DNA from 3 places in the Streptomyces sp. NPDC025806 genome. Region 1 is predicted to be linked to each of the others. Evidence: predicted binding sites of a transcription regulator. Region 1 holds the regulator's gene; each other region holds the start of a gene.
What was found. Region 1 encodes HrcA, which represses chaperone genes, less so after heat shock. Its sites were predicted from a motif close to TTNGCACTCNGNNNNNCNGAGTGCNAA; they were not measured.

Region 1 (10,467 bases):
GAGATCGGGACGAACTCGCCGGAGATGCTGCCGGCCGACGGTCTCGGCGTCGGTGAGGTGGGCTACCTCATCACCGGTGTGAAGGACGTCCGCCAGTCCAAGGTGGGTGACACGATCACCTCCCTGAACAACGGGGCGACCGAGGCGCTCGGCGGGTACAAGGACCCGAAGCCGATGGTGTTCTCCGGTCTGTATCCGCTGGACGGCTCGGACTACCCCGAGCTGCGCGACGCGCTCGACAAGCTGCAGCTCAACGACGCCGCGCTCGTCTACGAGCCGGAGACCTCGGCCGCGCTCGGCTTCGGCTTCCGCGTCGGCTTCCTCGGCCTGCTGCACCTCGACGTGATCCGTGAGCGGCTGGAGCGCGAGTTCGGCCTCGACCTCATCGCCACCGCGCCGAACGTGGTCTACCGCGTCGACATGGAGGACGGCACCGAGCACGTCGTCACCAACCCGAGCGAGTTCCCCGAAGGCAAGATCGACAAGGTCTACGAGCCGGTCGTGCGCGCCACGATCCTCGCGCCGTCCGAGTTCATCGGCTCGATCATGGAGCTGTGCCAGACCCGGCGCGGCGTGCTCCTCGGCATGGACTACCTCTCCGAGGACCGCGTCGAGATCCGGTACACGCTGCCCCTCGCCGAGATCGTCTTCGACTTCTTCGACCAGCTGAAGTCCAAGACGCGCGGCTACGCGTCCCTCGACTACGAGCCCACGGGCGAGCAGACGGCCAACCTGGTGAAGGTCGACATCCTGCTCCACGGCGACAAGGTCGACGCCTTCTCCGCGATCACGCACCGGGACGCGGCCTACGCGTACGGCGTGCGGCTCGTGGCCAAGCTGCGCGAGCTCATCCCGCGCCAGGCCTTCGAGGTGCCCATCCAGGCCGCCATCGGCTCCCGGGTCATCGCCCGCGAGACGATCCGCGCCATCCGCAAGGACGTCCTCGCCAAGTGCTACGGCGGTGACATCTCCCGTAAGCGGAAGCTGCTGGAGAAGCAGAAGGAAGGCAAGAAGCGGATGAAGATGGTCGGCTCCGTGGAGGTCCCGCAGGAGGCCTTCATCGCGGTGCTGTCCAGCGACGACAGCGGCGGCAAGGCCAAGAAGTAGGCCCCCGCCGAGCGGGTTCTGGCGGCGGGTCCGGTGCGCGGTGTGCGTGCCGGGCCCGCCGCTTTCGCGTGCGCGCATCGGAAAGCGCCTGTGAAAGCCGTGTGCGATCCGGGACGGACGGGGCGCCGACCGGGCGTATCCCGCGGAAGTTCAAGGCCGGAGCCTCTTACGCGCCGGGCGAGTGCGCCTTACCCTGATCACTGCTCGATGGTTACTCGCCAGTTAAACAAGCCGCGCTGTCGCGGGCCCCGGAGGACGTCGTGAGCGACACACAGACCCTGATCGAGAACCGGCCGCCGTCCGTCGCGGCCCTCTTCCTGGAGCGCGTGACCGCGACGCCCGATGCCGAGGCCTACCGCTATCCGGTGCCATCGGCTTCCGGTGAGGGCCCCGACGAGTGGAAGTCGCTCAGCTGGGGCCAGGCCGCGCAGCGCGTCCACGCCGTCGCGGCGGGACTCGTCGAGCTCGGCGTGCAGCCCGAGCAGCGCGTCGCCCTCGCCTCCTCGACCCGCGTCGAGTGGATCCTCGCGGACCTCGGCATCATGTGCGCGGGCGCGGCGACCACGACCGTGTACCCGCAGACCAACGCGGAGGAGTCGGCGTTCATCCTGTCCGACTCCGAGTCGAAGGTGCTCGTCGCCGAGGACGCCGCGCAGCTCGCCAAGGCCCGTGAGCGGCGCGCCGAGCTGCCCGAGCTCGCCCACGTCGTGGTGATCGACGCGACCGGCGTGGAGCCGGACGCCGCCGACCCCGACGGCTGGCTGCTCACCCTCGACGACCTGGAGACGCGCGGCGCCGCCTACCTGGAGAAGAACCCCGAGGTCGTCAAGGAGCGCGTCGGCGCGATCGAGAAGGACCAGCTCGCCACCCTCATCTACACCTCCGGCACCACCGGCCGCCCCAAGGGCGTGCGCCTGCCGCACGACAACTGGTCGTACATGGCGAAGGCGATCGCCGCGACCGGCCTGGTCACCAAGGACGACGTGCAGTACCTGTGGCTGCCGCTCGCGCACGTCTTCGGCAAGGTGCTGACCAGCGGCCAGATCGAGGTCGGGCACGTCACCGCCGTCGACGGCCGCGTCGACAAGATCATCGAGAACCTGCCGGTCGTCCAGCCGACGTACATGGCCGCCGTGCCGCGCATCTTCGAGAAGGTCTACAACGGCGTCGCCGCGAAGGCCCGGGCCGGCGGCAACGCCAAGTTCAAGATCTTCCAGTGGGCGGCGGGTGTCGCCCGCGAGTACGCGAAGGTCACCCAGGACAACTTCCGGCGCACCGGCGTCGCCTCCGCGCCGTTCGGCCTCGCCTCCAAGCACAAGGTCGCCGACGCGCTCGTCTACAGCAAGCTGCGCGAGGCCTTCGGCGGCCGGCTGCGCGCCTGTATCTCCGGCTCGGCCGCGCTCGCGCCCGAGATCGGCTACTTCTTCGCGGGCGCCGGCGTGCACATCCTGGAGGGCTACGGCCTCACGGAGTCCTCCGCCGCGTCCTTCGTGAACCCGGGCGAGGCCTACCGCACCGGCACCGTCGGCAAGCCGCTGCCCGGCACCGAGGTGCGCATCGCCGACGACGGCGAGATCCTGCTGCGCGGCCCCGGCATCATGGAGGGTTACCACGGGCTGCCCGACAAGACGGCCGAGGTCCTGGAGTCCGACGGCTGGTTCCACACCGGCGACATCGGCGAGCTGTCCGTCGACGGCTACCTGAAGATCACCGACCGCAAGAAGGACCTCATCAAGACGTCCGGCGGCAAGTACATCGCGCCCGCCGAGGTCGAGGGCCAGTTCAAGGCCGTGTGCCCGTACGTGTCCAACATCCTGGTCCACGGCGCCGACCGGAACTTCTGCACCGCCCTCATCGCGCTCGACGAGCCGTCGATCCTGGACTGGGCGAAGGAGAACGGCCTGGACGGCAAGTCCTACGCGGAGGTCGTCGCCGCGCCCGCGACCGTCCAGCTCGTGGAGGGCTACGTGAAGGAGCTCAACGAGGGCCTGCAGCGCTGGCAGACCATCAAGAAGTTCAAGCTGCTGCCGCGCGACCTGGACATCGAGCACGGCGAGTTGACCCCGAGCCTCAAGCTGAAGCGGCCGGTCGTCGAGCGGCAGTACAAGGAGCTGCTGGACGAGATGTACGCGGGCAGCCGGGAGGGCTGAGCCCGCCCGGTCGCGGCCGGGTCACGGGCGCGGGAGGGCCGGGTTTCCGGCCCTCCCTCGGCCCTCCCGGAACAATGGCCGCATACCACTCTTCTCACCCGTCGCGGACCGGTTCGGTGACTCGCCGCTTATGAGCGGGCCCGGTCTGTCACTCTGTTCCTGTTGGCTGAGGCGTGCGTCCACGCCCGAACAGCTCAGGAGCCGAACAGTGGGGTCCATTCCTCTTCAGCGGGAGACTCAGCGCGAGCCCCGGCGAGAGACCCGGCGGGAGACCGCCTTCTCCACCGGGGACGCGCCCGGCCGCCCCGACGAGGTCCGCACCTCGCTGCCGGGCAACCCGCTGGCGCCCGCTGCCGCCCGCCGTTTCGTCCGGGCCGCGTTCGCCGACTGGACGGCCGCGCCCCGCCCCGCCGCCCCCGTCGGCGACCGCCTCGCCGACGACGCGGTCGTCGTCGTCAGCGAACTCGTCACCAACGCGGTCGTGCACGCCGGCACCGGCGTCGACCTCGTGTGCCGCCGTGAAGGACCGACCGCCGACGACCCCGCGGGCCTCGTCGTCGAGGTCACCGACCACCACCCCACCCGCGCCGTCCGCACCGACCGCGTCTGCCGCACCCCCGAGACCCCCGAGTACGGGCGCGGCCTCCACCTTGTCGCGTCCCTCGCCGACGCGTGGGGCATCACCTACCGGCCCGGCACCAAGACCGTCTGGGCGCGCCTGCCCGCCGACGGCACCGAGACCGGCCCCGACGGCGGCGCGGGACAGCCCGCCGCCCGCCCCGACCGGCGCGGCCTGCGCTCCGCCGAACCGCTCCCGCAGCAGCCCGTGCGCGCCCCGCAGGACGAGGACTGGATCAACCGCGGCGCGCTCGCCTTCCTCGCCGAGGCCTCCGACCTGCTCGCCGGCCAGCTCGACGAGGACATGGTCGCCGCGATCGTCGGCCAGCTCCTTGTTCCCCGGCTCGCCGACTGGTGCGCCGTCTGGCTCCACGACGAGGAGGGCCGCGGGCTGCCCGGCGACACGCTCACCGCCGACGCCGCCGCACGCTCCTACGACCCGCACCCCGCCCCGCGCCTCGCCCGCGTCTGGCACACCCACGAGAGCCGCATCGAGGACCTCACCCGGATCCTCGCCAAGGAACCGCCCCGGCTGCCCGACGCCGCCCGCTCCGCCGCCGTGCCCGTGCCCTGGCCGGGACCGGCCGGCGGCAGCGGCTCCGCGCTCGCCTACCGGCTCAGCGCCGGCGGCCGCACCCTCGGCATCCTGCTCATCGGCCGCTCCGGCCTGGAGCACTTCCCCGACGAGGTCACCGGGCTCGTCGAGGACTTCAGCCGCCGCGTCGCCCTCGCCGTCAGCGCCGCCCGCCGCTACACCCGCCAGGCCACCATCAGCCGCATCCTCCAGCGCGGCCTGCTGCCCAGCGTCGTCGCCGACATCCCCGGCATGGAGCACGCCATCGTCTACGAGCCGAAGGAGGCGGGCGGCCCCGGCGGCGACTTCTACGACATCTTCCCCGCCGGCGACGGCCGCTGGTGCTTCGCCGTCGGCGACGTCCAGGGCAAGGGCCCCGAGGCCGCCGTCGTCATCGGCCTCGCCCGCCCCTGGCTGCGCCTCCTCGCCCGCGAGGGCTACCCCGTCGCCAAGGTCCTCGACCGGCTCAACCGGCTGCTCCTCGACGACGCCACCGAGGCCTCCGACGCCGCCGCCCGCGCCCTCGCCGCCGCCGGCGGCCAGGGCGTCCCGCCCGAGGGTTCCACCTCCCGCTTCCTCTCGCTCCTCTACGGAGAGCTCACCCCGTCGCCCGACGGCGGCGCCGTCCACTGCACCCTGGCCAGCGCCGGCCACCCGCTGCCCCTGCTCATGCGGCCCGGCGGCGAGGTACGGACCGTTGCCACGCCCCAGGTCCTCCTCGGCGTCGTCGACGACCCCGACTACACCAGCGACACCTTCGAGATGACCTCCGGCGACACCCTGCTGTGCGTCACCGACGGCGTCACCGAGCGCCGCAACGGCCCCCGCCAGTTCGACGACGGAGAAGGCCTCGCCCACGCCCTCACCGGCTGCGCGGGCCTCACCGCCCCCCTCCTCGCCGACCGCATCCGCCGCCTCGTCCACGCCTTCGCGGACAGCCCCCCGGACGACGACCTGGCCCTGCTGGTCCTCCAGGCGCAGTGAGCGCGGCGGAGAACGCGCGCGAAGGCTGGACAATGGGGGCATGCCTTCCGCACTTCCCGATGGTGAGCCCGTGCCCGACGACGGGTCGCTGCCCGCCTCCGCCCTGGTCGACGCCGCCGCGCGACCGCTCGGGTTCTACCTGCACGTCCCGTACTGCGCCACGCGCTGCGGCTACTGCGACTTCAACACGTACACGGCGACCGAGCTGCGCGGCAGCGGCGGTGTCCTCGCCTCCCGGGACAACTACGCGGACACCCTGATCGACGAGGTGCGGCTCGCCCGCAAGGTGCTCGGGGACGACCCGCGGCCCGTGCGGACCGTGTTCGTGGGCGGCGGTACGCCGACGCTGCTGGCCGCCGGGGACCTCGTCCGGATGTTGGGGGCGGTGCGGGACGAGTTCGGGCTCGCGGACGACGCCGAGGTGACCACGGAGGCGAACCCGGAGTCCGTCGACGCCGCGTATCTCGCCGAGCTGCGGGACGGGGGGTTCAACCGGATCTCGTTCGGCATGCAGAGCGCCAAGCAGCACGTCCTCGAGATCCTCGACCGTACGCACACGCCCGGGCGGCCCGAGGCCTGCGTCGCCGAGGCGCGCGCGGCCGGGTTCGACCACGTCAACCTCGACCTGATCTACGGCACCCCGGGCGAGAGCGACGACGACTGGCGGGCCTCGCTGGACGCCGCGATCGGCGCCGGGCCCGACCACGTCTCCGCCTACGCGCTGATTGTCGAGGAGGGCACCCAGCTCGCCCGGCGGATCCGGCGCGGGGAGGTGCCCATGACCGACGACGACGTGCACGCGGACCGGTACCTGATCGCCGAGGAGAAGCTGGCACAGGCCGGGTTCGACTGGTACGAGGTGTCGAACTGGGCCACCTCGGACGCCGGGCGGTGCCTGCACAACGAGCTGTACTGGCGCGGGGCCGACTGGTGGGGCGCCGGACCCGGAGCGCACTCCCACGTCGGGGGCGTGCGGTGGTGGAACGTGAAGCACCCCGGGGCGTACGCCGCCGCGCTCGCCGGTGGGAAGTCGCCGGGGGCCGGGCGAGAGGTCCTGGCCGACGAGGACCGCCGGGTCGAACGGATCCTGCTGGAGCTGCGCCTGAAGGACGGATGCCCGCTGGATCTGCTGAAGCCGGCCGGGGCGGACGCGGCCCGCCGCTTCCTGGGCGACGGACTTCTCGATCCCGACTCCTTCGACGCCGGGCGGGCGGTCCTCACCCTGCGGGGGCGTCTCCTGGCCGACGCGGTGGTCCGCGACCTGGTCGACTGACCCGCGTCCTTTGCCCAGCCGCTCACGCCGTCCGGACCGCCGGCCCGGCGCGGGCCTGCACCGATGGGCGGCTCCGCTGCGCGGACGCGGGGCTGTACCCGTTTCAGCGACTCCGTCGCGCCGCCGCCGTGGGGGCTGACGATCGTCGCCGGGTGCCGCCCGGTGGGGCTTCTCGCGCAGTTCCCCGCGCCCCTGAAGACACGCTCCGCGTGTCCCAGGGGCCCAAGGGGGGCCTGGGTCAGGGGGCTGTGACGAAGTCGATGAGTTCTTCCACTCGGCCCAGGAGGGCCGGTTCGAGGTCCTTGTAGGTGTGGACCCGGGACAGGATGTGCTGCCAGGCCTCGCCCGTGTGGGCGACCTTCCAGCCCAGGGCGCGGCAGACGCCCGTCTTCCAGTCCTGGCCGCGCGGCACCCGGGGCCAGGCCTCGATTCCGACCGAGGACGGCTTCACGGCCTCCCAAATGTCGATGTAGGGGTGGCCGACGATCAGGGCGTGCTCGGTGGTGACGGACTGGGCGATGCGCCACTCCTTCGTACCGGGCAGGAGGTGGTCGACCAGGACGCCGAGGCGCGCGTCGGGCCCCGGCTCGAACTCCGCCACGATCGCCGGAAGATCGTCGACGCCCTCCAGGAACTCGACCGCGACCCCCTCGACGCGCAGATCGTCGCCCCAGACCCGTTCGATGAGCTCCGCGTCGTGCTTGCCCTCGACGTAGATGCGCCCCGCGCGGGCCACACGCGCGCGGGCCCCGGGCACCGCGACGGAGCCGGACGCGGTCCGCGTGGGCCGCACCGGACCGCCCGCGCTCGGCCGGACCAGCGTCACGACCTTGCCCTCCAGGAGGAAACCGCGCGGCTCCATCGGGAACACCCGGTGCTTGCCGAATCGGTCCTCCAGCGTCACCGTCGGCCCCTGCGCGGTCTTCTCGACCCGGACCACGGCCCCGCAGAAACCGGTCGTGACCTCCTCGACGACGAGATCGGGCTCGGCCGGAACCTCGGGGGCCGGCGTGTTCCGCTTCCACGGGGGAGTCAGGTCGGGGCTGTACTGGCGCATTCGGCCGACGATAGGAGAAACCGGCAGGCCAGGACTACGACACGCCGAAACGCGCGGCCAGCGCAGCCCGCTGCGCCCGGACAAACTCGGCATTCACCGCGGAACCGTGCCCGGGCACGTACACCGCGTCCTCCCCGCCCAGGTCGAGCAGCCGGTCCAGCGCCGCCGGCCAGTGCCGGGGAGCCGCGTCCGGCCCGGCCTGCGGCTCGCCCGACTCCTCCACGAGATCCCCGCAGAAGACGATCTCGCGGGCGCCCGGCACGAGCACCGCCAGGTCGTGGCCGCTGTGCGCGGGCCCCACGTTCGCGAGCAGCACCTGCAGCCCGCCGCCCAGGTCGAGCGTCCACTCGCCGCACACCCGGTGCTGCGGGGCGACCAGCACGTCGGTCGCCTCGGCCGCCTCGCGGGGGCCGAGCCCGTTGCGCACGGCATCCGTGCACAGTTCTTCGCGCGCGCGTGCCTGGGCGAAGAGCGCGTCGACGCCCACCGCCCCGAACACCTCCACGCCCGAGAACGCCGCCGTGCCGAAGACATGGTCGAAATGGGGGTGGGTCAGCGCGATGTGCGTCACGCGCGCGTGCGGGCCGAGCAGCCGCCGTACGTCCCCGCGCAGCCGGGCTCCCTCGCGCAGTGAGGATCCCGTGTCGATCAGCAGCGCCGCGCCGTCCCCGGCGACGAGACCGGCCGTGCAGTCCCAGCCCGGCAGCCGGACCCGGCCCACGCGCGGGGCCAGTTCCTCCCAACCCGTCCCCACCCAGTCGATACGTTCCATGACCCCGACGCTAGCGCCCTTGCTAGGGGCGTACCCACCGGCCGTACACTGACCGGGGACGACTGGCACTCGCCCACAGGGAGTGCCAACAGCGTCCGAGAGACAGAGACCGAGCGGGAAGTCGCTGGAGGTGTGCGCCGATGCTCAGTGAACGCAGGCTCGAGGTGCTGCGCGCCATCGTCCAGGACTACGTCGGCACCGAGGAGCCGGTCGGCTCCAAGGCGCTGACCGAGCGCCACCGGCTGGGCGTCTCCCCGGCCACGGTGCGCAACGACATGGCCGCCCTGGAGGACGAGGGATACATCGCCCAGCCGCACACCAGCGCGGGCCGCATCCCGACCGACAAGGGGTACCGCCTCTTCGTCGACAAGCTCACCAGCGTCAAGCCGATGACCCTGCCCGAGCGGCGCGCGGTCCAGAACTTCCTGGAGGGCGCCGTCGACCTCGACGACGTCGTCGGCCGTACGGTGCGGCTGCTCGCGCAGCTCACCCGGCAGGTGGCGATCGTCCAGTACCCGTCCCTGACCCGGTCCACGGTGCGCCACGTCGAGCTGCTCTCGCTGGCGCCCGCGCGGCTGATGCTCGTCCTGATCACGGACACCGGCCGGGTCGAGCAGCGGATGATCGACTGCCCGGCGCCGTTCGGCGAGAGCTCGCTCGCGGATCTGCGGGCCCGGCTCAACAGCCGGGTGGCGGGACGCCGGTTCGCCGACGTGCCGCAGCTGGTGCAGGATCTGCCGGAGGCCTTCGAGGCGGAGGACCGCGGCACGGTCTCGACGGTGCTCTCCACTCTTCTGGAGACGCTCGTCGAGGAGTCCGAGGAGCGGCTGATGATCGGCGGCACCGCCAATCTCACCCGCTTCGGACATGACTTTCCCCTCACCATCCGGCCCGTCCTCGAGGCACTCGAGGAGCAGGTCGTGCTCCTCAAGTTGCTGGGTGAGGTGGGGGATTCGGGCATGGCCGTACGGATCGGTCATGAGAACGCACACGAGGGACTCAACTCCACGTCCGTCGTGTCGGTCGGCTACGGTTCGGGCGGCGAGGCAGTCGCCAAGCTCGGCGTCGTCGGACCGACACGCATGGATTACCCGGGAACGATGGGAGCAGTACGCGCAGTGGCACGTTACGTCGGACAGATCCTGGCGGAGTCGTAAGTGGCCACGGACTACTACGCCGTACTCGGCGTGCGCCGCGACGCTTCCCAGGACGAGATCAAGAAGGCCTTCCGGAGGCTGGCCCGCGAGCTTCACCCGGACGTGAATCCGGACCCGAAGACGCAGGAGCGCTTCAAGGAGATCAACGCCGCCTACGAGGTCCTCTCGGACCCGCAGAAGAAGCAGGTCTACGACCTGGGGGGCGACCCCCTGTCGCAGTCCGGCGGAGGCGGTGCGGGCGGGTTCGGAGCCGGTGGCTTCGGCAACTTCTCGGACATCATGGACGCGTTCTTCGGTACGGCGTCGCAGCGCGGCCCGCGCTCGCGCACGCGCCGTGGCCAGGACGCCATGATCAGGCTGGAGGTCGAGCTCGACGAGGCGGCCTTCGGCACCACCAAGGACCTCCAGGTCGACACGGCCGTCGTCTGTACGACGTGCAGCGGCGAGGGCGCGGCCCCCGGTACCTCCGCGCAGACCTGTGACATGTGCCGCGGTCGCGGTGAGGTCTCGCAGGTCACGCGGTCCTTCCTGGGCCAGGTCATGACCTCGCGGCCGTGCCCGCAGTGCCAGGGTTTCGGCACCGTGGTCCCGACCCCGTGCCCCGAGTGCGCGGGCGACGGCCGCATCCGTTCCCGCCGCACGCTCACGGTGAAGATCCCGGCCGGTGTGGACAACGGCACGCGGATCCAGCTCGCGGGCGAGGGCGAGGTCGGCCCCGGCGGCGGCCCCGCCGGCGACCTGTACGTGGAGATCCACGAGCTGCCGCACCCGACCT
Region 2 (10,467 bases), on a different contig from region 1:
CTATCGCTATGGCGGCGAGTGGAAGTTCCGTGCGGTCGGTCAGGGGTACGCGTCCGGGCTGCGGGGCATCGCTCTAGACTTCGGAGTCAATGTTTCGTAAAGCCGTGCGCGGAGCGGGGGAGCCCCGTACAACCAGCACGGGGAAACCCGTACACACGATGGGGTAGTCAGTGGTTCTGAAAACCTTCGGCTGGTCGTTCGCGATCACCGTGCTCGGTTTGATCGCGGCGGTGTTCTACGACGGATGGACGGCGTTCGGGGTCGTCGCGATTCTCGCGGTCCTCGAGATCTCTCTGTCCTTCGACAACGCGGTGGTCAACGCCGGTGTCCTGAAGAAGATGAACGCCTTCTGGCAGAAGATCTTCCTCACGGTCGGTGTGCTCATCGCGGTCTTCGGCATGCGGCTGGTGTTCCCCGTCGTGATCGTCGCGATCAGCGCCAAGCTGGGCCCGATCGACGCGGTCCAGCTGGCCTTCGACGACAAGGAGCGCTACCAGCAGCTGGTCACGGACGCGCACCCGTCGATCGCCTCGTTCGGTGGCATGTTCCTGCTGATGATCTTCCTCGACTTCATCTTCGAGGAGCGCGACATCCAGTGGCTGCGCTGGATCGAGCGGCCGCTGGCCAAGCTCGGCAAGGTCGACATGCTGTCGGTCTGCATCGCCCTGATCGTCCTGCTCGTCGCCTCCCTCACCGTCGCGCTCAACGCGCACCAGCACGGCGGCGTCCACGTCGACAAGCAGGCGACGGTGCTCCTCGCCGGCGTCGGCGGCCTCATCACGTACCTGATCGTCGGCGGCCTCTCCGGCTACTTCGAGAACCGCCTCGAGGAAGAGGAGGAGCGCGAGCACGAGGAGGAGGAGCGCGCCGCACGCGAGGGCAAGCCCAAGTCGGCCGTGCTGCTGGCCGGACAGGCCGCGTTCTTCATGTTCCTCTACCTCGAGGTCCTCGACGCGTCGTTCTCCTTCGACGGTGTCATCGGCGCCTTCGCCATCACCAACGACATCGTGCTGATGGCCCTCGGCCTCGGCATCGGCGCCATGTACGTCCGGTCGCTCACGGTCTACCTGGTCCGCCAGGGCACCCTCGACGACTACGTCTACCTGGAGCACGGCGCGCACTACGCGATCGGCGCCCTCGCCGTGATCCTGCTCGTCACCATCCAGTACGAGATCAACGAGGTCATCACCGGCCTCGTCGGCGTCGTCCTGATCGCCTGGTCCTTCTTCTCGTCCGTGCGGCGCAACAAGCGCCTCGCGGCCGAGGAGGGCGGCAGCCCGGACAAAGCCGAGGTGACGTCCGGGGTTTGACCCGGGGGTCATTTCTGGAACGCTCTGGACGGGGCGGCCGTACGAGGACGAGTCCTCCGCGGCCGCCCCGTCGGCATGTGGAGGACCACTGAAACTGGGGGCGGAGATGTCCTTCTGGGACCGGTTGTGGAGCGGGCGCTCGGCGCAGTTCGACTTCGACTCGGGCAGCGCGGCGACCAACGCGATCGAGCTGACCAAGCGGCACCCCGCGGTCTCCCTGTCCAAGCAGGGCGCCGCGACCGGCAACCTGCGCGTGAACCTCTCCTGGCGGATGCGCACCTCGGACATCGGCCGGCCCGAGAAGAACAGCGTGCTGCGCCACCCGTCCCGCATGTTCAAGCCGGACGTCGTCCAGGCGCACACCCAGTCGATGGTCAACGTCGACCTGGACCTCGGCTGCCTGTACGAACTGAAGGACGGCGACAAGGGCGTCGTACAGCCGCTGGGCGGCTTCTTCGGAGACCTGAACGCGCCGCCGTACGTGAAACTCAGCGGCGACGACCGGTTCGGCTCGGCGTCGGGCGAGACGATCTACGTCAATCTCGACCACCGCGACGCCATCAAACGCCTGCTGGTGTTCGTCTACATCTACGACCAGACGCCGGCGTTCGACCGTACCCACGCCATCGTCACGCTGTTCCCGAGCAACGGGCCGCGCATCGAGATCAGCCTCGACGAGCGGGCCCCGCAGGCCCGCTCCTGCGCGGTCGTCTCGATCGAGAACGTCAAGGGCGACCTCGTCGTACGGCGCGAGGTGAAGTTCGTGTACGGCTTCCAGTCCGAGCTCGACCGGCTGTACGGCTGGGGCCTGCAGTGGGGCCGGGGCTACAAGCCCAAGGTGGGCGAGCGTCCCTGAGGCGCCCGCCCCGGGTCACCGGCCGATGAACTGGGGGCCCTGCGGCGGCATGCGGAACGCCGGGTCCGGCGCCCCGGCGGAGGCCGCCACCGGCTGCGGATAGCCGTACGCGGGCTGCGAGGGCGGCGCCGGCTGCGTCGCCGGGGCCGGCGGATACCCGTAGCCCGGAGGCTGCTGCGGGGGCACCGGGAAAGCCGGGGAGGGCGGCGGCTGGTGCGGGACCTGCGCCGTGACCGCGGACTCGGCGGACGACGGCGCCACCGGGGCGGTGACCGGGGTGGCCGAGGCCGGCGGGGCGGGCTCCGGCTCGGGAGCCGTGGCCTCGTCGACCAGGATGCCGAAGTCGGTGGCGAGCCCGACCAGACCGCTGGAGTAGCCCTCACCCACCGCGCGCAGCCGCCAGCCGCCGTCCCGCCGGTACAGCTCCGCGCAGATCAGCGCGGTCTCGGCGCCCGTCTCCGGCCTGATGTCGAAGTACGCGAGCGGCTCGGCGCCCTCGCCGGCCCCCGCGTCGTACACGCTCATCCGCAGGCCCGGCACCTGGTCGAAGCTGACACCGTCGTCCGGGGACGCGGTGAGCAGGACCCGGGAGATCTCCGGGGGTATCCCCGCCAGATCAGCCTGGATCGTGTCCGTCATCCCGTCGGAGGTCCGCTTCTGGCCCAGCCGCCAGACCTTCCCCGAAGGGTGGCGCGGCTGGTTGTAGAAGACGAAGTCGTCGTCGGAGCGGACCCGGCCGTCCTGGCCGAGCAGCAGCGCCGACGCGTCCACCGGCGGCACGTCCTGCCCCGGGGACCACCGGAGCACGGCGCGCACCGCCGTGGCGTCGAGCGGGATGTTCGCCCCCTTGAGCATCGCGTGCGTCATGCGGTCATCCTGCCCTCCCGGCCCCGGCCCGGACAATGCGGGGCCCCGTCATCGCCTGCGCACGACCCTGCACACACTGTCCGGAAGGACGTGTACGACATGCGTGGGTTACCTGAATTTCATGGCACACGGGAACCCTTGACACACGTTTGTACGTACTATTACCGGCCACCTCTTGTCCGCTCGGCGCCGTCCGTGCATTCCATGTCTGCCATCAGTCATCACACCAACGGGAAATCATCGGGGGACTCACATGCGTCATTTCGGGCACATAGCCCCTGAGGTGCGGGACCGGCTGTTCCACGAGGAGCCGCGCGCCTTCTCGGCGCAATCCTCGCCCCGGCTGCTCGCGGCGGCGCTCGGCGCCACGCTCTACAGCCCGGCCACCCGCCCCCGCCTCGCCGACGACGTGCTCAAGCAGGCCGGGCGCGGGGTCGTGTCCATGGTGCTGTGCCTGGAGGACTCGATCGACGACGCCGAGGTCGCCGGCGCCGAGGACAACCTGGTCCGCCAGTTCGCCGACCTGCACACCCGCGTCACGGACGGCGCCGCCGAACCCCCGCTGCTCTTCATCAGGGTCCGCACGCCCGAGCAGATCACCACGCTCGCCGACCGGCTCGGCCCGTCCGTCGCGCTGCTGTCCGGATTCGTGCTGCCGAAGTTCACCGAGGAGCGCGGCGTCCCCTTCCTGGAGGCCCTGACCGGCGCCGAGGCGGCCACCGGCCGTCGGCTCTTCGCCATGCCGGTCCTGGAGTCCCCCGAGCTGCTGCACCTGGAGACCCGCACCGAGACGCTCGCCGGGATCTCCCGCACCGTCGACAAGTACCGCGACCGCGTCCTCGCCCTGCGCCTCGGCGTCACCGACTTCTGCTCCGCGTACGGACTGCGCCGGCCGCCGGACATGACCGCGTACGACGTCCAGATCGTGGCCTCCGTCATCGGCGACGTGGTCAACCGGCTCGGCCGCTCCGACGGCACCGGCTTCACCGTGACCGGACCCGTCTGGGAGTACTTCCGCCACCAGGAGCGCATGTTCAAGCCGCAGCTGCGCCGCAGCCCCTTCCTGGAGGTCCGCGCCGACGAGCTGCGCCAGGCCCTCATCCAGCACGACATGGACGGCCTGCTGCGCGAGATCGAGCTCGACCGGGCCAACGGGCTGCAGGGCAAGACCTGCATCCACCCCTCGCACGTCCTGCCCGTGCACGCGCTGTCCGTGGTCAGCCACGAGGAGTACAGCGACGCCTGCGACATCCTGCGCCCCGAGCGCGACGGCGGCGGCGTCATGCGCTCCGCGTACACGAACAAGATGAACGAGGTGAAGCCGCACCGCGCCTGGGCCGAGCGCACGCTCCAGCGCGCCGAGGCCTTCGGCGTGGCCCGCGAGGACGTCGGCTTCGTCGAACTCCTCGCGGCGGGCCTGCCCGCATGAGCCGTACGAAGCACGCCGGGAAGAACGACGGAAGGAACGAGAACGACGTGGTGTGGACGGGTACCTGGGTCGCCGAGCGGCTCGGCGTCGAGCTGAACGGCGAGCGGCGACTGACGGAGCTGCTCGGCCTCGCGCTGCGCCGCAACCCCAAGCGAGCCCATCTGCTCGTGTCGAACGTGCTGGGGAAGCATGTCCCGCAGCGCCCCTCCGTGGTCCGGGCCTGCGGCCACGACCTCGGCGTACGGGTCCGTGAGCTGCTCGGCGACGCCCAGGCGGCCCGCGCCGTCGTGCTCGGCTACGCGGAGACCGCGACCGGCCTCGGCCACGCCGTCGCCGACGGCATCGAGCTGGCCCCCTACCTGCACTCCACGCGCCGCCCCGTCGAGGGCGTCGCCCGCGCCGGCGGCTTCGAGGAGTCCCACTCCCACGCCACCTCGCACCTGCTGCTCCCCGAGGACCCCGCCCTCCTCGCCGGCGACGGACCGCTCGTCCTCGTCGACGACGAGTTCTCCACGGGCAACACGGTGCTGAACACGATCCGCGCCCTCCACGAGCTGCACGCCCGCGACCACTACGTCATCGTCGCGCTCGTCGACATGCGCTCGCCCGGCGACCAGGGCCGCCTCGACACGTTCGCCGCCGAGATCGGCGCCCGCGTCGACCTCGTCGTCGCCGCGCGCGGCACGGTCACCCTGCCCGACGGAGTGCTGGAGAAGGGCCGGGCGCTCGTAGAGGAGCACGAGGGCGCCGCTCCGCCCCCGGCCCGGCCCGAGCGCGGCGAGATCGTCCGCGTCACCGGGCTCGGCTGGCCGGCCGGTGTGCCCGACGGCGGCCGGCACGGCTTCACGCCCGCCCACCGCACCGCCCTGGAGGCCGCGCTGCCCGCCATGGCCGCGCGCATCGCCCCGCACATCGAGGGCCGCACCCTCGTCCTCGGCAACGAGGAGCTGATGTACGCCCCGCTGCGCCTGGCCACCGCCCTGGAGGACACCGGCGCCGACCTCGCGTACTCCACCACCACCCGCTCGCCCGTCCTCGCCGTCGACGACCGCGGCTACGCGATCCGCACCCGCCTCGTCTTCCCCGCGCACGACGCCCCGGCCGACGGCCCCGGCGACCGCTTCGCGTACAACGTGGCGGGCGGCGGCTTCGACACCGCCGTCGTCTGCCTCGACTCGGCCGGTGACACCCCCGAGCTGAGCGCGCCCGGAGGCCTCCTCGACCGGGTCGCCGAGCACGTCGCCCGCGTCGTGGTCGTCGTCATCCCCTCCTACGTGCCCGCCCGCGCGGACGCGCCCGAAAGGCCCGCCATGCCCCTGCCCGAGCCGCTGCGCGGCCCCGACTTCTCCTCGTACGCCCCGGACGAGGTCGGCTGGCTGCTCCAGGACCTCTCGGACGTGACCCTGGAGGCGCCCACCGAGGAGCGCGAGGAGGCCATCCAGAGCGGCGGCGCGCACTACGCGGAGTCGCTGCCGGTCGAGTACCAGCCCAGCGAGCAGTACCAGGAGCTGTTCCACGCCGCGCTCGACACCTCCGCCGAGCGGATCGCGCGGGCCGTCGGCGTCGTCACCGAGACCGTGCTCGCCGAGCGCTCGGGCCGCCGCCCCGTCCTCGTCTCGCTGGCCCGCGCCGGCACGCCGGTCGGCGTGCTCATGCGCCGCTGGGCCGCGCACCGCCACGACCTCGACCTGCCGCACTACGCCGTCTCCATCGTCCGCGGCCGCGGCATCGACGCCAACGCGCTGCGCTGGCTCGCCGCCCACCACGACCCGCGCGACATCGTGTTCGTCGACGGCTGGACCGGCAAGGGCGCCATCACCCGCGAACTCGCCGCCGCGATACGGGAGTTCGAGGCGTCCGGCGGCGCGGCCGGCTTCGACCCGGAGATCGCGGTGCTCGCCGACCCCGGCTCCTGCGTGCGCACCTACGGCACCCGCGAGGACTTCCTCATCCCCTCCGCCTGCCTCAACTCGACGGTCTCCGGGCTGATATCGCGCACGGTGCTGCGCGCGGACCTCGTCGGACCGGACGACTTCCACGGCGCGAAGTTCTACCGCGAGCTGGCGGACGCGGATGTCTCCGGGGCCTTCCTGGACACGGTCGCCGGACGCTTCGACGAGGTTGCGGACGCGGTGGACGTGGCCGTCAAGGAGCTCCTCGGGGCCGACCGGGAGCCCACCTGGGAGGGCTGGGCCGCCGTCGAGCGGATCAGCGAGGAGTACGGCATCCACGACGTGAACCTGGTCAAGCCCGGCGTCGGCGAGACGACCCGGGTGCTGCTGCGCCGCGTGCCGTGGAAGATCCTGGCCCGCGCGGACGCCGGAGCGGACCTCGACCACGTCCGCCTCCTCGCGGAGCAGCGCGGCGTCCCCGTCGAGATCGTGGACGAACTGCCGTACAGCTGCGTCGGGTTGATCCACCCGCGGTTCACGCGCGGGGCGACGGGCGCGGACGGCAAGGCGGTGGCAGCCAAGTGAGCACGGGTGTGTCTGTCGTCGCGAGCGACCTCGACCGTACGTTGATCTACTCGGCCGGGGCCCTCGGGCTCACGATGCCCGACGCACGGGCCCCGCGCCTGCTCTGCGTCGAGGTCTACGAGAGCAAGCCCCTGTCCTACGTCACGGAGGACGCCGCCCAACTGCTCGTCGAGCTGGGCCGGCGGTCCGTGTTCGTCCCGACGACGACGCGGACGCGGGAGCAGTACGGGCGGATCCGGCTGCCGGGACCCGTACCGAAGTACGCGATCACGGCGAACGGCGGGCATCTGCTGGTCGACGGGGTGTCCGACCCGGACTGGCGGGCGGCCGTGGGGGAGCGGCTGGCGGACGAGTGCGCGCCGCTCGGCGAGGTGCGGGAGCGGATGGTCGCCGCCGCGGATCCGGAGTGGCTGCTGAAGGAGCGGGTCGCTGAGGACCTGTTCGCGTACCTGGTCGTGGACCGGGCGCGGCTGCCCGAGGGCTGGGTCAAGGAACTCGGGGCGTGGGCGGACGAGCTGGGCTGGTCCGTGTCCCTGCAGGGCCGCAAGGTGTACGCCGTGCCGAAGCCGCTCACCAAGGGCGCGGCCGTACGGGAGGTCGCCCGGCGGGTCGGCGCCGGTCGGGTGCTCGGCGCCGGTGACTCGCTGCTGGACGCGGATCTGCTCGGCGCGGTGGACCTGGGCTGGCGCCCCGGCCACGGCGAACTGGCCGACCTGGGCTGGACGGGCCCCGGCGTGACGGCCCTCCCGGACCGCGGCGTCCTGGCGGGCGAGACGATCCTCCGCGCGTTCCTGAACGCCCTCTGACCCCACCCCGGCACGGGGTGCGGCCCCGTAATCGCCGTACTCGGCGCCGGGCGCGGCCCGTTGCCCGAGCCCCGCTCCCACCCACCCGCCCCCTCCGGGGGCGTCGGCCCGGCACCGGGGTGCGGGATGGGGTGGGTCGGCGGTTCCGCCGCGGGGCGATCAAGCCGGGGCAGGTGTGCCCCGCGAGGGGGCGCGGGCCTGTACCCGTCAGCGACTCCGTCGCGGGGCGCGACCAACCCCGGCCCTGGGGCGTACGGAGTGTGCCCTTCAGGGGCGCGGGGAACTGCGCGATCAGGCACGACGGCGCGGTGGTCGGCGACGGCGGTCGGCCCCAACGGCGTTGTGGCGGAGGCTGACCGAGTGCGTACCCGGCGCCCGGGTGCCGGTGCCGCCCTGCCCACCCGCGTCGCCCCAGGCGGCCGACCGCACGCGCGGCCGGGGCGCCGTCCCACGTGACGGCACCAGGAGCGCACCCCCCAACGCCGTAGGCTGTCCGCATGCCTCGTTATGAATACCGGTGCCGGGAGTGTGGGGAGCTGTTCGAGATGGCTCGGCCGATGGCTGAGTCGTCCGCTCCGGCGAGCTGCCCCGCGGGCCACTCGGACACGGTCAAGCTCCTGTCGACCGTCGCGATGACCGGCGGCGCCGGCCGCGCCGCAGCCCCCGCGCCCGCATCCGGAGGCGGCGGTTGCTGCGGAGGCGGCTGCTGCGGCTAGGCCTAGGGCGTGTGTCGAAAGTCCCGCCTGCCCCGCGGTGTCCGGTGCGCACGCTCGCGGCGTTGCCGAAACGACCTGATAGCTCCGCTATGAGGACGCTCCGGCGCCTTGCGATCGCACGCACCGGACACCGCGGGGCCCGCCCTTCGGGCGGACGACGGGACTTTCGACACACGCCCTAGAGCTCGTCGCGCCGATGGCGGGCCTGCCAGTACGGGTTGTCGTGCGGCAGGCCCCCGCTGACCCGCCCGTACATGCCGAAGAACATCAGCAGCAGCCCGACGACAAAGCTGAACAGCACGTTCTGCATCTTGAACGCCAGGAAGTTCGCACCGGTGTCGAGCAGGGCCAGGTTCACGAAGCCGCTGAGGATGAACAGGACGCCCAGCGTCATGTTCAGGGTCGACGCGAAGTTGCCGCCCACGACCATGCCGACGAACAGCAGCAGGCCGACACAGATGGACAGCACGCTGAGCGCACCGTTCGTGTTCAGCCCGGCGACGGTGTCACCGCCCGTGTCGAAGAAGCCGATCTTGTCGATGAGGCCGAGGATGCCGAAGGCCAGCAGGACGAGACCCATGAGCCCCGCCCCGGCACGGTAGACCTGGCTGAGCCGGTGATCGACGGGCAGGTGCTCGTCCAGCCTGACGCGCCGCCGGGATCGTGGGTGGAGTACTTGCGTGGCCGCCATGATCGCCTCGCCTCCTCGCGCGTACGTACTCCAAGGATCCGCCCGCCGCACGGCGAGTGCCAACATCGTCGGCGGCCGAGGGGACGCGCAGGTCAGGCGGCCCCGCCGCGGTCGTCCCGGATCTGGGCGACGACGCGGGCGACGGTCTGCCGCACCGCCTCCGTCTCGGTCAGGAAGTGCCAGTAGTCGGGGTGGCGGCCCTCCAGGCCGGCGACGGCCCGGTCGAGCCGGGCCACGGAGTCGTCCAGCGGGCGGGCGTGCCGCGGATCGGGCGTGGCGCGGCCCGCCATCGCGAGGCGCTGCGCGTCCCGGATCGCGAACCGGGTGCGGTCGATCTCCTGCTGCGGGTCCTTCGCCACCGCGTTCAGCCGCCGCAGCCGGTCGGAGGCGGCGGACACCGACTCGTCCGTCGTGTTGAGCAGGGCGCGGACCGTGGAGAGCCGGGACGTGGCGTCCGGCCAGCGCTGCTCGTCGCGGGCCGTGCGGGCCTCGGCGAGCTTGGTCTCGGCCTGCTTCACGTTCTCCGCGGCGAGCTCCGGGACGCGCTGGAGGTCCTGCCAGCACGCGGCGGCGAACCGGCGCCGCAGCTCGCTCAGGATCGGCTCGACCTGCCCGGCCCGGGTGGTCAGGGCCTGCGCCCGGGTGCGCAGCGAGACGAGCCTGCGGTCGATCTCGGCGGCCTTCTCGGGCAGCCGCTGCGCCTCCGCGCGCACCGCCTCGGCGTCCCGGGCGACCCGCTCGGCCCGCTCCAGGGTCTCGGGCACGCCGTGCTGTCCCGCCCCCTGGTTGAGCTTCGTCAGCTCGGGGCCGAGGGCGGCGAGCCGGGCCGCGAGGTCGTCGGCCTTGAGCCCGGCCTGCCGGACCGCGTCCAGCGCGTTCGTCGCCGCGAGCAGGGCCTGGCGGGCGCGCTCCACGGCGGGCGCGAGCCGGGCCAGTTGGGTCTCGGCCTTGCCGAGCAGCGGGCCGAGCCCCTGCGCGAACCGGTCGAGGTCCCGCTTGACCTGGACCAAGTCGTCCTTCGCCCGCGCCAGTTCGCCCCGGGCCCGGGCGGCGACGGAGGCCTCCAGGTCGTCCCGGTCCAGGTCATGCGCGTCGACCGCGGTGATGTACCGCCCGCTGGCCTCGTCGATGCGGGCGCCGAGCTGCTGGAAGTCGGCGACGGCGCGGCGGGCGGCGGGGGAGTCGTCGACCGCCGTGATGGTCTCGATGGAGATCCGCAGGTCGCGCTGGGCGGTGTCCAGCTCGTAGAACGCCGCGGCGGCCGCGTCCTTGGCGGCCTGCGCCTCGGCCCGCTGGCTCTCCGAACGGCCGCCGA
Region 3 (10,467 bases), on a different contig from region 1:
GACCCCGAGGCGCCCGGCGGCGATCTGCGCCGCCCCGGCGCGGCGGGCCTGCTCGACGGCGGTGGCGGAGCGGTCGATCGCCAGGACGAACCCGGTGTCGAGCCGGTCCGCGACGGCGCGGGCGGCCACGCCGGGACCGCAGCCGATCTCCAGGACCCGTAGGCCCGGAGTGAGCGGCAGCGCGTCCACGATCGCGGCGAGGCGAGGGGACGGACGCGAGGTCATGTCACCAGGCTAGTGCGCCGGACACGCCGGACATGCCGAGGCCCGGCCCCCCGAACTGCTTCGGGGAACCGGGCCTCGTGAGACCTGGGAGGGTCAGTGGGCGTGGCCGTGGCTGTGGCCGTGGCCCGCCTCGGCCTCTTCCTCGGCCGGCTTCTCGACGACCAGGGTCTCGGTCGTCAGGAGCAGGGAGGCGATGGAGGCCGCGTTCTCCAGAGCGGAGCGGGTGACCTTGACCGGGTCGATGACGCCGGCCTTGACCAGGTCGCCGTACTCGCCGGTCGCGGCGTTGTAGCCGGAGCCCTTCTCGAGCTCGGCGACCTTGGAGACGATGACGTAGCCCTCGAGGCCCGCGTTCTCCGCGATCCAGCGCAGCGGCTCGACGGCGGCGCGGCGGACGACCGCGACACCCGTGGCCTCGTCGCCGGTCTTGTCGAGGTTGCCCTCGAGGACCTTCACGGCGTGGACGAGCGCGGAGCCACCACCGGAGACGATGCCCTCCTCGACCGCGGCGCGGGTCGCGGAGATGGCGTCCTCCAGACGGTGCTTCTTCTCCTTGAGCTCGACCTCGGTCGCGGCGCCGACCTTGATGACGCACACGCCACCGGCGAGCTTCGCCAGGCGCTCCTGCAGCTTCTCGCGGTCCCAGTCGGAGTCCGTGTTCTCGATCTCGGACTTGATCTGGTTGACGCGGCCGACGACGTCCTCGGACTTGCCGCCACCGTCGACGATGGTGGTGTCGTCCTTGGTGACGGTCACGCGGCGGGCGGAGCCCAGCACGTCCAGACCGGCCTGGTCGAGCTTGAGGCCGACCTCCTCGGCGATGACGGTGGCACCGGTGAGGGTGGCCATGTCCTGGAGCATCGCCTTGCGGCGGTCACCGAAGCCGGGGGCCTTCACGGCGACGGCGTTGAACGTGCCGCGGATCTTGTTCACGACCAGGGTCGACAGGGCCTCGCCCTCGACGTCCTCGGCGATGATCAGGAGCGGCTTGGAGCCACCGGCCTGGATGACCTTCTCCAGGAGCGGGAGCAGGTCCTGGATGGACCCGATCTTGCCCTGGTGGATCAGGATGTACGGGTCGTCGAGGACGGCCTCCATACGCTCCTGGTCGGTGACGAAGTACGGGGACAGGTAGCCCTTGTCGAAGGCCATGCCCTCGGTGAAGTCCAGCTCCAGACCGAAGGTGTTGGACTCCTCGACGGTGATGACACCGTCCTTGCCGACCTTGTCCATCGCCTCGGCGATGAGCTCGCCGACCTGGCTGTCCTGGGCGGACAGACCGGCGACAGCGGCGATGTCGGACTTCGAGTCGATCGGGCGGGCGGTCGCGAGGAGGTCCTCGGACACGGCCTTGACCGCGGCGTCGATGCCCTTCTTCAGGGCGGCCGGGGAAGCGCCGGCGGCGACGTTGCGCAGGCCTTCCTTGACCAGAGCCTGGGCCAGCACGGTGGCGGTGGTCGTACCGTCACCCGCGATGTCGTTGGTCTTGGTCGCCACCTCCTTCACCAGCTGGGCGCCGAGGTTCTCGTACGGGTCCTCGACCTCGACCTCGCGGGCGATGGTCACACCGTCGTTGGTGATGGTGGGGGCGCCGAACTTCTTGTCGATGACGACGTTGCGGCCCTTGGGGCCGATCGTCACCTTGACCGTGTCGGCAAGCTTGTTGACGCCGCGCTCGAGGGCGCGACGGGCGTCCTCGTCGAACTTCAGGATCTTCGCCATGGGAGCGGTTCAGCCCTCTCGGAAAGCTAGGGGTGCTGCTGGGTGGTGAAAAACGAACCGCGCCCCCGACCCCGGCTTCTTACGATGCGGGTGCCAGGGGCGCAGATTCGAAACAAAGGTGCTGCTTCTCGACTTACTTCTCGACGATCGCGAGAACGTCGCGGGCCGAGAGGACGAGGTACTCGTCACCGTTGTACTTGACCTCGGTGCCGCCGTACTTGCTGTACAGCACGACGTCGCCGACCTTCACGTCGAGCGGCAGGCGCTCGCCGTTCTCGAAGCGGCCCGGGCCCACGGCGAGGACGGCGCCCTCCTGGGGCTTCTCCTTCGCGGTGTCCGGGATGACCAGGCCAGAGGCCGTGGTCTGCTCGGCGTCGAGCGGCTGGACCACAATGCGGTCCTCGAGCGGCTTGATGGCAACCTTGGAGCTGGCGGTCGTCACGATCCGACCTCCCCCTTCGGAGATCTCACGGGGTTAACTGTCTGAGGTGGCGACCAGGTGGATCCGTCGTCGCGGGTGCCGGACCTGCCCGTCGCTGTGTTGGCACTCTCCAGTGGTGAGTGCCAGGGCCGAGACTATGACCGCGATTAGCACTCGGTCAAGCGGAGTGCCAAATGCCTGCGGCGCTGTGTCGGGTTTTCGGGGCGGCTTCGCCGATCCGGGGGGGGCGCCGTAGGGGTTTTGGTGCGTTGCCGGGTGCTGGTTTCGCCGTGGCTGGTCGCGCAGTTCCCCGCGCCCCTGAGGGCTTGCCCTTCGGGCTTTGCCCTCATTCCTGGTCCGCTGCTCAGATGTAGTCCTCCAGTTTGGCGACCGTGAAGCCTTGTTGCTGGATGTGGCGCAGGAGGGTGGCCGTCGACGGGGCCAGGGACCTGGTGGACGGCGGGAGGATGATGTCGCCGGGGCGGAGGCGGTCCGTGCGGGACGGGTCGCGGCCGAGGACGATCGCGTCGATGCCGCAGGCGCCCGCCGCCCTCAGCGTGCTGGCGTCGTACTCGCCGGACGGCGGTCGCAGCAGGCGCGGGGTCCGGCCGAAGCGGCCCGCGAGCCGGCGCTGCTGCCCGCAGATCTCGGCGTGCTGGCGGACGTAGCCGAGGCCGGGCAGGTACGGGTGGGTCAGGGTGCGGTTCTGGACGCCGGCGCCGAGCGCGCGCAGCGTGCCGTACGGGCCCCGGCCCGGGCCCGCGCCGGTGCCGTCGAGGAAGACGGAGACCGGCAGATGCAGGTCGCGGACCAGTTGCGGGAAGCGCGGGTCGCGTTCCACGCCGCCGTCGAAGGTCAGGAAGACCACCTTGTCCCGGGTGGGGACGCGCTCGATCACCGGCGGTACCGCGCCCGGCGCCCGGCGCGGCAGCACCGGGCGGGGCGGCGGCGCGGGCGGCGGGTCCAGCGGCTCGGCGAGCCCCCAGCGGCGGTGCGCGGCCGGCCCGGCGCGGTCGTCCCGCGCCGGGCCCGCCGCACCGGGGGCGCGCGCCGCCGCCCGGTGCGGATGGCTGCGGACCTTCTGCGCGGCCTTGCGGCCCATCCGCTCGATCGGATCCACGGACTGCGCGCACCCGGTGAGCAGCGCGGCGGCGAGCGCGCAGCCGATCAGCCGCGCGCCGCACCGCCGTACCGCCGCCCCCACCCCTGGACGTGTCACAGGTAGTCCTCCAGGCGGGCGACCGCGTAGCCCTTGTCGGTGACGTACTTCAGGAATTTACGGACCATGTCGGGCATGGTGCCCTTCCACTCGTCCCGTCCGCGGAAATGCGTGAGGATGATGTCCCCCGGATGGATGTTCCTGTCCCACTCCCGGTAGTCCATACGGTCGACGAAGACCTCGGCGTTCCAGATCGGCGCGTACTTGATCCCGCACGCCTTGGCGGCCCTGAGGGTGTCCCGGTTGTAGTTGCCGAACGGCGGGCGCATCATCGTGGGCCGCTCGCCGTACTCCTTCTCCATCACCCGCTGCATGCCGCAGATCTCGTGCTTCTGCCGCGCGTAGGACAGGCCCGGCAGGTACGGGTGGGTCAGCGTGTGGTTGTTCAGGGAGGCGCCGAGCCGCTGGGCCTTCCTGAAGTAGCCGTAGTCGTCCTCGATCTCGTCGTTCGTGAGGAAGGCCGTGTACGGGATCCGCAGCTCGCTCATCATCTTGAGAAACCTCGGGTCCTTCTCGGCCCCGTCGTCGATGGTGAGGAAGACGACCTTGTCCTTGGTGGGGATCGTCGTGAAGACCGGGGGCAGGCCCAGTTCCTCCTGGTCCTCGACCTCGAATCCCTTGCGCGGCTCGATGACGGGCTTGTGCGCGGGCGGGGCGGGTGCGACGAGCGGCGCCTCGGCGAGGCCCCACTGCCGGGCGAGGACGAGCCGCGCGGTCTGCGCCACGCGCTGGCGGGCCGCGTAGTCCGTGCGGGCTCCGGGGGCCGCCGCGCCCAGGCCCTGCGGCGCCGAGCGCAGGACGCCGCGCGGCATGCCCGCCGGGAGTGCGGCGAGGGCCTGCGGGGCGCCCTGCGCGGGCCGGACGGGCTTCTGCGCCTTCTTCCCGGCGGGCTTCTCGGCCGGTTCCTCGGCCTTCTTCCCTGCGGGCTTCTCGGCGGGTTTCTCGGCCTTCTTCCCGGCGGGCTTCCCGGCGTGCTCTGCGGCGGGCTTCTGGGCGTGCTCCTTGGTGGGCTTCTCGGCGTGCTCGCCCGCCTGCTTCCCGGCGTGATTCTCCGCGTGCTCCCCGGCCTGCTTCCCCGCGTGCTTCTCCGCGTGCTCTCCGGCCTGTTTCCCGGCGTGATTCTCCGCGGGCCGTTCGGCGTGCCCCTGGGCGCCCTGGGCTCCCTGCGCGCCGCGGGCCGCGCCCGTGTCGCCCCGGTCCTCGGAGCCCGCGGCGCAGCCCGAGGCGAGGGCGGCGGCGATGAGTGCCGCGGCCGTGCCGCGTACCGCGGCGCGGCGGCCCGTACGGCGTCCGGAGTGAGGTCCGGCCCGGCGGCCCGCACTCCTCGGAGTCCCCTTCGCGGCGGTTTCTTCGTTTTGTCGTACTAGTTGCATGGCGCCGGATCCTCGCAGGCCACCGCGCCGTTCCGGGGCCGACACCGCCGCCGGGGACGCACCATCCACCGACTGGCCCACAATGGTCCGGGTGAGCTCCTTCTCCACCCCCGCCGACCTCGCCGCCCTCCTCGCCCCCGAGGGCCGGGCCCTCCTCGACGAACTGCGCGACCACGACCCGGGCCAGGAGCTCGCGCTCGCCACCCGGCTGCGCCGCGACCACCCCGCCGACCTCGTCTCGGCGGCGCTCACCCAGGCCCGGCTGCGCCAGCGCGCGGTCGCGAAGTTCGGGGCGCAGGACGCGGCCCGCATGTTCTTCACCCCGCACGGCGTCGAGCAGGCGACCCGGACGAACGTGGCGGCCCACCGCGCCGACGGGTTCACCGCGCTCGGCGTCCGCTCGGTCGCCGACCTGTGCTGCGGTATCGGCGGCGACGCGATCGCGCTGGCCCGCGCGGGCGTCCAGGTCCTGGCCGTCGATCGGGACCCGCTGACCTGCGCCGTCGCCCGGGCCAACGCGGAGGCGCTCGGTCTCACCGAGCTGATCGAGGTGCGCGAGGCCGACGTCACCGAGGTGGACACCGCCGGCTACGACGCCGTGTTCGTCGACCCGGCCCGGCGCTCCGACAAGCGCGGCCGGATCTTCGACCCCGAGGCGTACTCGCCGCCGCTGTCCTGGGCCGTGTCCGCCGCCCTGAAGGCCCCGCACGCCGCGCTGAAGATCGCCCCGGGCATCCCGCACGAGGCGATCCCGGCGCAGGCCGACGCCGAGTGGATCTCGGACGGGGGCGAGGTCAAGGAGGCCGTGCTGTGGTTCGGCACGGAGCCCGGCCGGATGCGGGCCACGCTGCTCCCGGGCCCGCGCACGCTCGCCGGGCGCGGGCTGCCGGACCCCGAAGTGCGGTCCGTGGGGCGGTACTTGTACGAGCCCGACGGCGCCGTCATCCGGGCGCATCTGGTCGCCGAGGTCGCCGAGGAGGTCGGCGGCGGACTGCTGGACGAGACCATCGCGTACGTCACCGCCGACGAGCTGCACGACACCGGCTACGCGGCGGCGTACGAGATCACGGACCTGCTGCCGTTCAACGTGAAGAAGCTGAAGGCGCTGCTGCGGGAGCGGGAGGTCGGCGTGCTCACCGTCAAGAAGCGGGGGTCGGCCGTCGAGCCGGAGGAGTTGCGGCGGAAGGTGATGCCGAAGCCGTACGGGAAGGGCTCCGCGACCGTGTTTCTGACCCGGGTCGCCGGGGCCCCGACGATGTTGGTGGGCGCCCCCGTGCGCTGAGGTCGCGGGGCTCCGCCCCGGACCCCGCTCCTCAATCGCCGGAGGGGCTTGAATGGGCGGAGCTTGAACGGGCGGATGCCGCCCGGGTGAGCAGGAAATCGCGTTCCCGCTCGTTCTGCGTGAGCGTCGCCGCGCGGCGGAACTCGGCTTCCGCCTCCTCCCGCCTCCCCAGGCGCTCCAGCAGATCCCCGCGCACGCTCGGCAGCAAGTGGTAGTCCCGCAGGGCCGGTTCGGCGGTGAGGGTGTCGACGAGGGCGAGGGCGGCCTCGGGGCCCTCGGCCATCGAGACGGCCACCGCGCGGTTCAGCTCCACGACCGGCGACGGGGTGCGGGCCGCGAGCAGGGCGTAGAGCGCGGCGATCTGGTGCCAGTCCGTCTCCTCGTACGTGTGCGCCCGCGCGTGGCAGGCGGCGATCGCGGCCTGGAGCGCGTACGGCCCCGGCGCGCCGGTGGCGACCGCCTGCGATGCCGCGAGGGCGGTGAAGCCGCGCCGGATCAGCAGCCGGTTCCAGCGCATCCGGCGCTGGTCCTTGAGCAGGACGGGGGTGCCGTCGGGCGCGGTGCGGGCGGCGGCGCGGGAGGACTGGAGCTCCAACAGCGCGGCCAGGCCGTGCACTTCGGGCTCGTCCGGCATCAGGATCTGCAGGACACGGGCCAGGCGCAGGGCGTCCTCGCACAGGCCGGGCCGCAGGTGGTCGTCGCCGGCGGTGGCAGCGTACCCCTCGTTGAAGATGAGGTAGATGACCTCCAGGACCGAGCCGAGCCGGGCCGCGCGCTCGGGCCCGTACGGGACCTCGAAGGCGACGTTCTTGGTGGCGAGGGTGCGCTTGGCGCGGACGATGCGCTGGGCGACCGTCGGTTCGGGGGCCAGGACCGCGCGGGCGATCTCGGCGGTCGTGAGGCCGCCGAGCAGGCGCAGGGTGAGGGCGACGCGGGCCTCGGCGGAGAGCACCGGGTGGCAGCTCATGAAGACGAGCCGGAGCAGGTCGTCGTCGATGTCGTCCGGGTCGGCGGCCTCGGGCGCCGCGTACGCGAACTCGGTGGCGCGGCCGACCTCCTGGAGCTTGCGCGCGTAGTTCTCGCGGCGGCGTACGAGGTCGACGGCGCGGTGCCGCGCGGTGGCCGTGAGCCAGGCTCCCGGGTTGTCCGGGACACCCGCCTCCGGCCACTGTTCGAGCGCGGCCACCAGCGCGTCCTGTGCCAGCTCCTCCGCTATGCCGACGTCGCGCACGACGCGGGTGACGGCCGCGATGATGCGCGGGGCCTCCATGCGGAAGACGGTCTCGACGGTGCGGGCCGTGGTGGGCTGCTGCTCGGTCACGGCCACATCAGACACCCCGGGGCGGGGCGCCGCCAAGCGCGGAGGGGTCAGCCCTCCTGGATCTCCCGGATCTCGGAGGTGACGGTCCAGTGCGGCTCGTGGACCTGGAGGAAGCGCTTGGTCCACTCCAGGCACTCGGCCTCGTCCTTGGTCTGCAGGACCGCGTAGCCGCCGATGACCTCCTTGGTCTCGGTGAACGGGCCGTCCGTGACGGTGATCTGCCCGTTCTCGTAGTGCACGCGCTTGCCCTGCGAGGTGGGCATGAGTCCGGCCGTGTCGAGCAGCACGCCGGCCTTGGTCATCTCCTCGATGAGGGCGCCCATGCGCTGCATCAGGCCCTCGCTGATGCCCTCCGCGGGGGTGTTGTTCTCGTCGATGCGGACCATGGTCAGGTAGCGGGGCATGGTGTTCTCCTCGGTGCGTTTCGCGGTGGCCGTTCCCGGCCTCTCACCCGTACGTCGATCGGGGAACGCCCCGATCGACACCGGCACCGATTTTTCTCGAAGAAGTTTTCCCGCGCCCGCCGAACCACCGAAACCACGGGAACGAACACCAGGTCAGACGGCTTCGAACCGCCACCGGTGCACGGCCCGCGTCACCAGATCGCCCGCCGGCTCGGGCAGCTCGGGCAGCGGGGCGTCGTACGCCGCGTCCCACCACGTGATGACGAGGACCCGGTCCTGCGGGGCGCGGAACGTCTCGCGGCGCTCCGGCTCCCGCTCCAGGACCTGGCCCTTCGCCCACGCCAGCAGGTCCTCGCCGCGGCCCTCGACGGCCCGGGCCTCCCACATCAGCGCGACGGTCACGAGTACAGGTTCTCCTTGCTGACCTCGTGCACGTGGTCGTGGTGGTGATGGCCGGGCACATGGGTCTCCGTCACCGGGAGCGAGGAGTCCGCCGACAGGTCCCAGGAGGACGGCTGCCGGTTACGGGCGACCATCTCGGCGCCGAGGGCCGCGACCATCGCGCCGTTGTCCGTGCACAGCTTGGGGCGGGGCACGCGCAGCCGGATCCCGGCGCGCTCGCAGCGCTCCTCGGCGAGGGCGCGAAGGCGCGAGTTGGCCGCGACGCCGCCGCCGATCATCAGGTGGTCGACGCCCTCGTCCTTGCAGGCCCGCACGGCCTTGCGGGTCAGCACGTCGACGACGGCCTCCTGGAAGGACGCCGAGACGTCCCGCACCGGCACGTCCTCGCCGGCCGCCCGCTTGGCCTCGATCCAGCGGGCCACGGAGGTCTTGAGCCCGGAGAAGGAGAAGTCGTACGCGGGGTCGCGCGGTCCGGTCAGACCGCGCGGGAACGCGATGGCGGCCGGGTCGCCCTCCTTCGCGTACCGGTCGATGACGGGGCCGCCCGGGAAGCCCAGGTTCAGCACGCGGGCGATCTTGTCGAAGGCCTCGCCGGCCGCGTCGTCGATCGTGGCGCCGAGCGGGCGCACGTCGGCGGTGATGTCGGTGGAGAGCAGCAGCGAGGAGTGGCCGCCGGAGACGAGCAGGGCCATCGTCGGCTCGGGCAGCTTGCCGTGCTCCAGCTGGTCGACGCAGATGTGCGAGGCCAGGTGGTTGACCCCGTAGAGCGGCTTGCCGAGCGCGTACGCGTACGCCTTGGCGGCGCTGACGCCGACCAGCAGGGCGCCCGCGAGGCCGGGTCCGGCCGTGACGGAGATGCCGTCGAGGTCCTTCGCCGTGACGCCCGCGTCCTTCAGGGCGCGCTGGATCGTGGGGACCATCGCCTCCAGGTGCGCGCGGGAGGCGACCTCGGGGACGACGCCGCCGAAGCGGGCGTGTTCGTCGACGCTGGAGGCGACGGCGTCGGCGAGCAGGGTGGTGCCGCGGACGATGCCGACGCCGGTCTCGTCGCAGGAGGTCTCGATGCCGAGGACGAGCGGTTCGTCAGCCATGGTTGTTCTCTTCAGTCGCTTTCTCGGTGGTGAGGCGCATCACGAGGGCGTCCACGTTGCCCGGCTGGTAGTAGCCGCGGCGGAAGCCGATCGGCTCGAAGCCGAAACGCTCGTAGAGCTTCTGCGCCCTCGTGTTGTCGACGCGTACTTCGAGCATCACCTCGGCGACCTCGAAGGCGGTGGCGTGCCGCAGGAGCTCGGTGAGCAGCCGGGCGCCCAGCCCGGTGCCCCAGTGGTCGCGGGAGACGGCGATGGTCTGCACGTCGGCGAGGTCCCCGGAGGCGGCGAGGCCGCCGTAGCCGACGAGCCGCTCGGTGCCGTCCTCGTCACGGTCGTACGCGACGACGTAGCGGCGGGTCGCGCCGGTGCCGCGCGCGTGCGCGAGCTCGGACCAGAACATGCCGCGCGACCAGGCGTCGTCCGGGAAGAGTTCCTTCTCCAGGGCGAGCACGGGATCGATGTCCCACCAGCGCATCTCGCGCAGTTCGGCGCCGGTCACTTCGGGGTGACCACCTTGTAGTTCTTGGGGACCTGGGCGTCGGGGCGGCGCAGGTACAGCGGCCTCGGCTCGTCCAGCTCCACGCCGGCCGCGAGACGCTCGGCGGCGAGCGCGGCGAGCGCCCCGGCCGACACGTGCTCGGGGCCGCGCGGGTCGGCGAAGGTGTCCGGATACAGGAGCGCGCCCGCGCCGACCGCGGGCAGCCCGGCGACCTCCTCGGCGAGGTCGGCGGGCCGGTCGACGGCGGGGCCGGTGAGGCGGGTGCGGGCGTCCTGGTAGCGCGCCCAGTAGACCTCCTTGCGCCGCGCGTCGGTGGCGACGACGAAGGGGCCCTCGACGTCCTCGGCCGCGTAGGCGAGTCCGTCGAGCGTGCACACGCCGTGCACGGGCACGCCGAGGGCGAGCCCGAAGGTGTCGGCGGTCATCAGGCCCACGCGCAGGCCCGTGTACGGGCCGGGGCCGGTGCCCACGACGATCCCGGTCACGGCGTCGAGGCCGGTGCCGGCCT

Region 2: the regulator HrcA is predicted to act here: its motif matches at 8,086-8,112, upstream of ACZ4E1_RS00355 (FmdB family zinc ribbon protein).
Region 3: the regulator HrcA is predicted to act here: its motif matches at 2,536-2,562, upstream of groES (co-chaperone GroES).

The regions. Positions count from the first base shown of each region.
Region 1 covers NZ_JBVHMU010000008.1:304,731-315,197, forward strand. The annotation lists gene lepA (translation elongation factor 4) at 1-1,107, shown strand, start outside; gene ACZ4E1_RS20795 (AMP-dependent synthetase/ligase) at 1,368-3,257, shown strand; gene ACZ4E1_RS20800 (SpoIIE family protein phosphatase) at 3,466-5,433, shown strand; gene hemW (radical SAM family heme chaperone HemW) at 5,474-6,706, shown strand; gene ACZ4E1_RS20810 (DUF3097 domain-containing protein) at 6,945-7,763, opposite strand; gene ACZ4E1_RS20815 (MBL fold metallo-hydrolase) at 7,798-8,535, opposite strand; gene hrcA (heat-inducible transcriptional repressor HrcA) at 8,676-9,692, shown strand; gene dnaJ (molecular chaperone DnaJ) at 9,693-10,467, shown strand, end outside.
Region 2 covers NZ_JBVHMU010000001.1:74,492-84,958, forward strand. The annotation lists gene ACZ4E1_RS00320 (TerD family protein) at 1-100, shown strand, start outside; gene ACZ4E1_RS00325 (DUF475 domain-containing protein) at 171-1,310, shown strand; gene ACZ4E1_RS00330 (TerD family protein) at 1,417-2,166, shown strand; gene ACZ4E1_RS00335 (TerD family protein) at 2,182-3,033, opposite strand; gene ACZ4E1_RS00340 (HpcH/HpaI aldolase/citrate lyase family protein) at 3,287-4,462, shown strand; gene ACZ4E1_RS00345 (phosphoribosyltransferase) at 4,459-6,939, shown strand; gene ACZ4E1_RS00350 (HAD family hydrolase) at 7,014-7,745, shown strand; gene ACZ4E1_RS00355 (FmdB family zinc ribbon protein) at 8,243-8,461, shown strand; gene ACZ4E1_RS00360 (DUF4383 domain-containing protein) at 8,640-9,152, opposite strand; gene ACZ4E1_RS00365 (hypothetical protein) at 9,245-10,467, opposite strand, start outside.
Region 3 covers NZ_JBVHMU010000017.1:21,944-32,410, reverse strand. The annotation lists gene ACZ4E1_RS31350 (SAM-dependent methyltransferase) at 1-225, opposite strand, end outside; gene groL (chaperonin GroEL) at 319-1,947, opposite strand; gene groES (co-chaperone GroES) at 2,081-2,389, opposite strand; gene ACZ4E1_RS31335 (polysaccharide deacetylase family protein) at 2,733-3,587, opposite strand; gene ACZ4E1_RS31330 (polysaccharide deacetylase family protein) at 3,584-4,399, opposite strand; gene ACZ4E1_RS31325 (THUMP-like domain-containing protein) at 5,043-6,242, shown strand; gene ACZ4E1_RS31320 (RNA polymerase sigma factor) at 6,274-7,512, opposite strand; gene ACZ4E1_RS31315 (YciI family protein) at 7,611-7,967, opposite strand; gene ACZ4E1_RS31310 (hypothetical protein) at 8,121-8,369, opposite strand; gene tsaD (tRNA (adenosine(37)-N6)-threonylcarbamoyltransferase complex transferase subunit TsaD) at 8,366-9,460, opposite strand; gene rimI (ribosomal protein S18-alanine N-acetyltransferase) at 9,453-9,935, opposite strand; gene tsaB (tRNA (adenosine(37)-N6)-threonylcarbamoyltransferase complex dimerization subunit type 1 TsaB) at 9,956-10,467, opposite strand, start outside.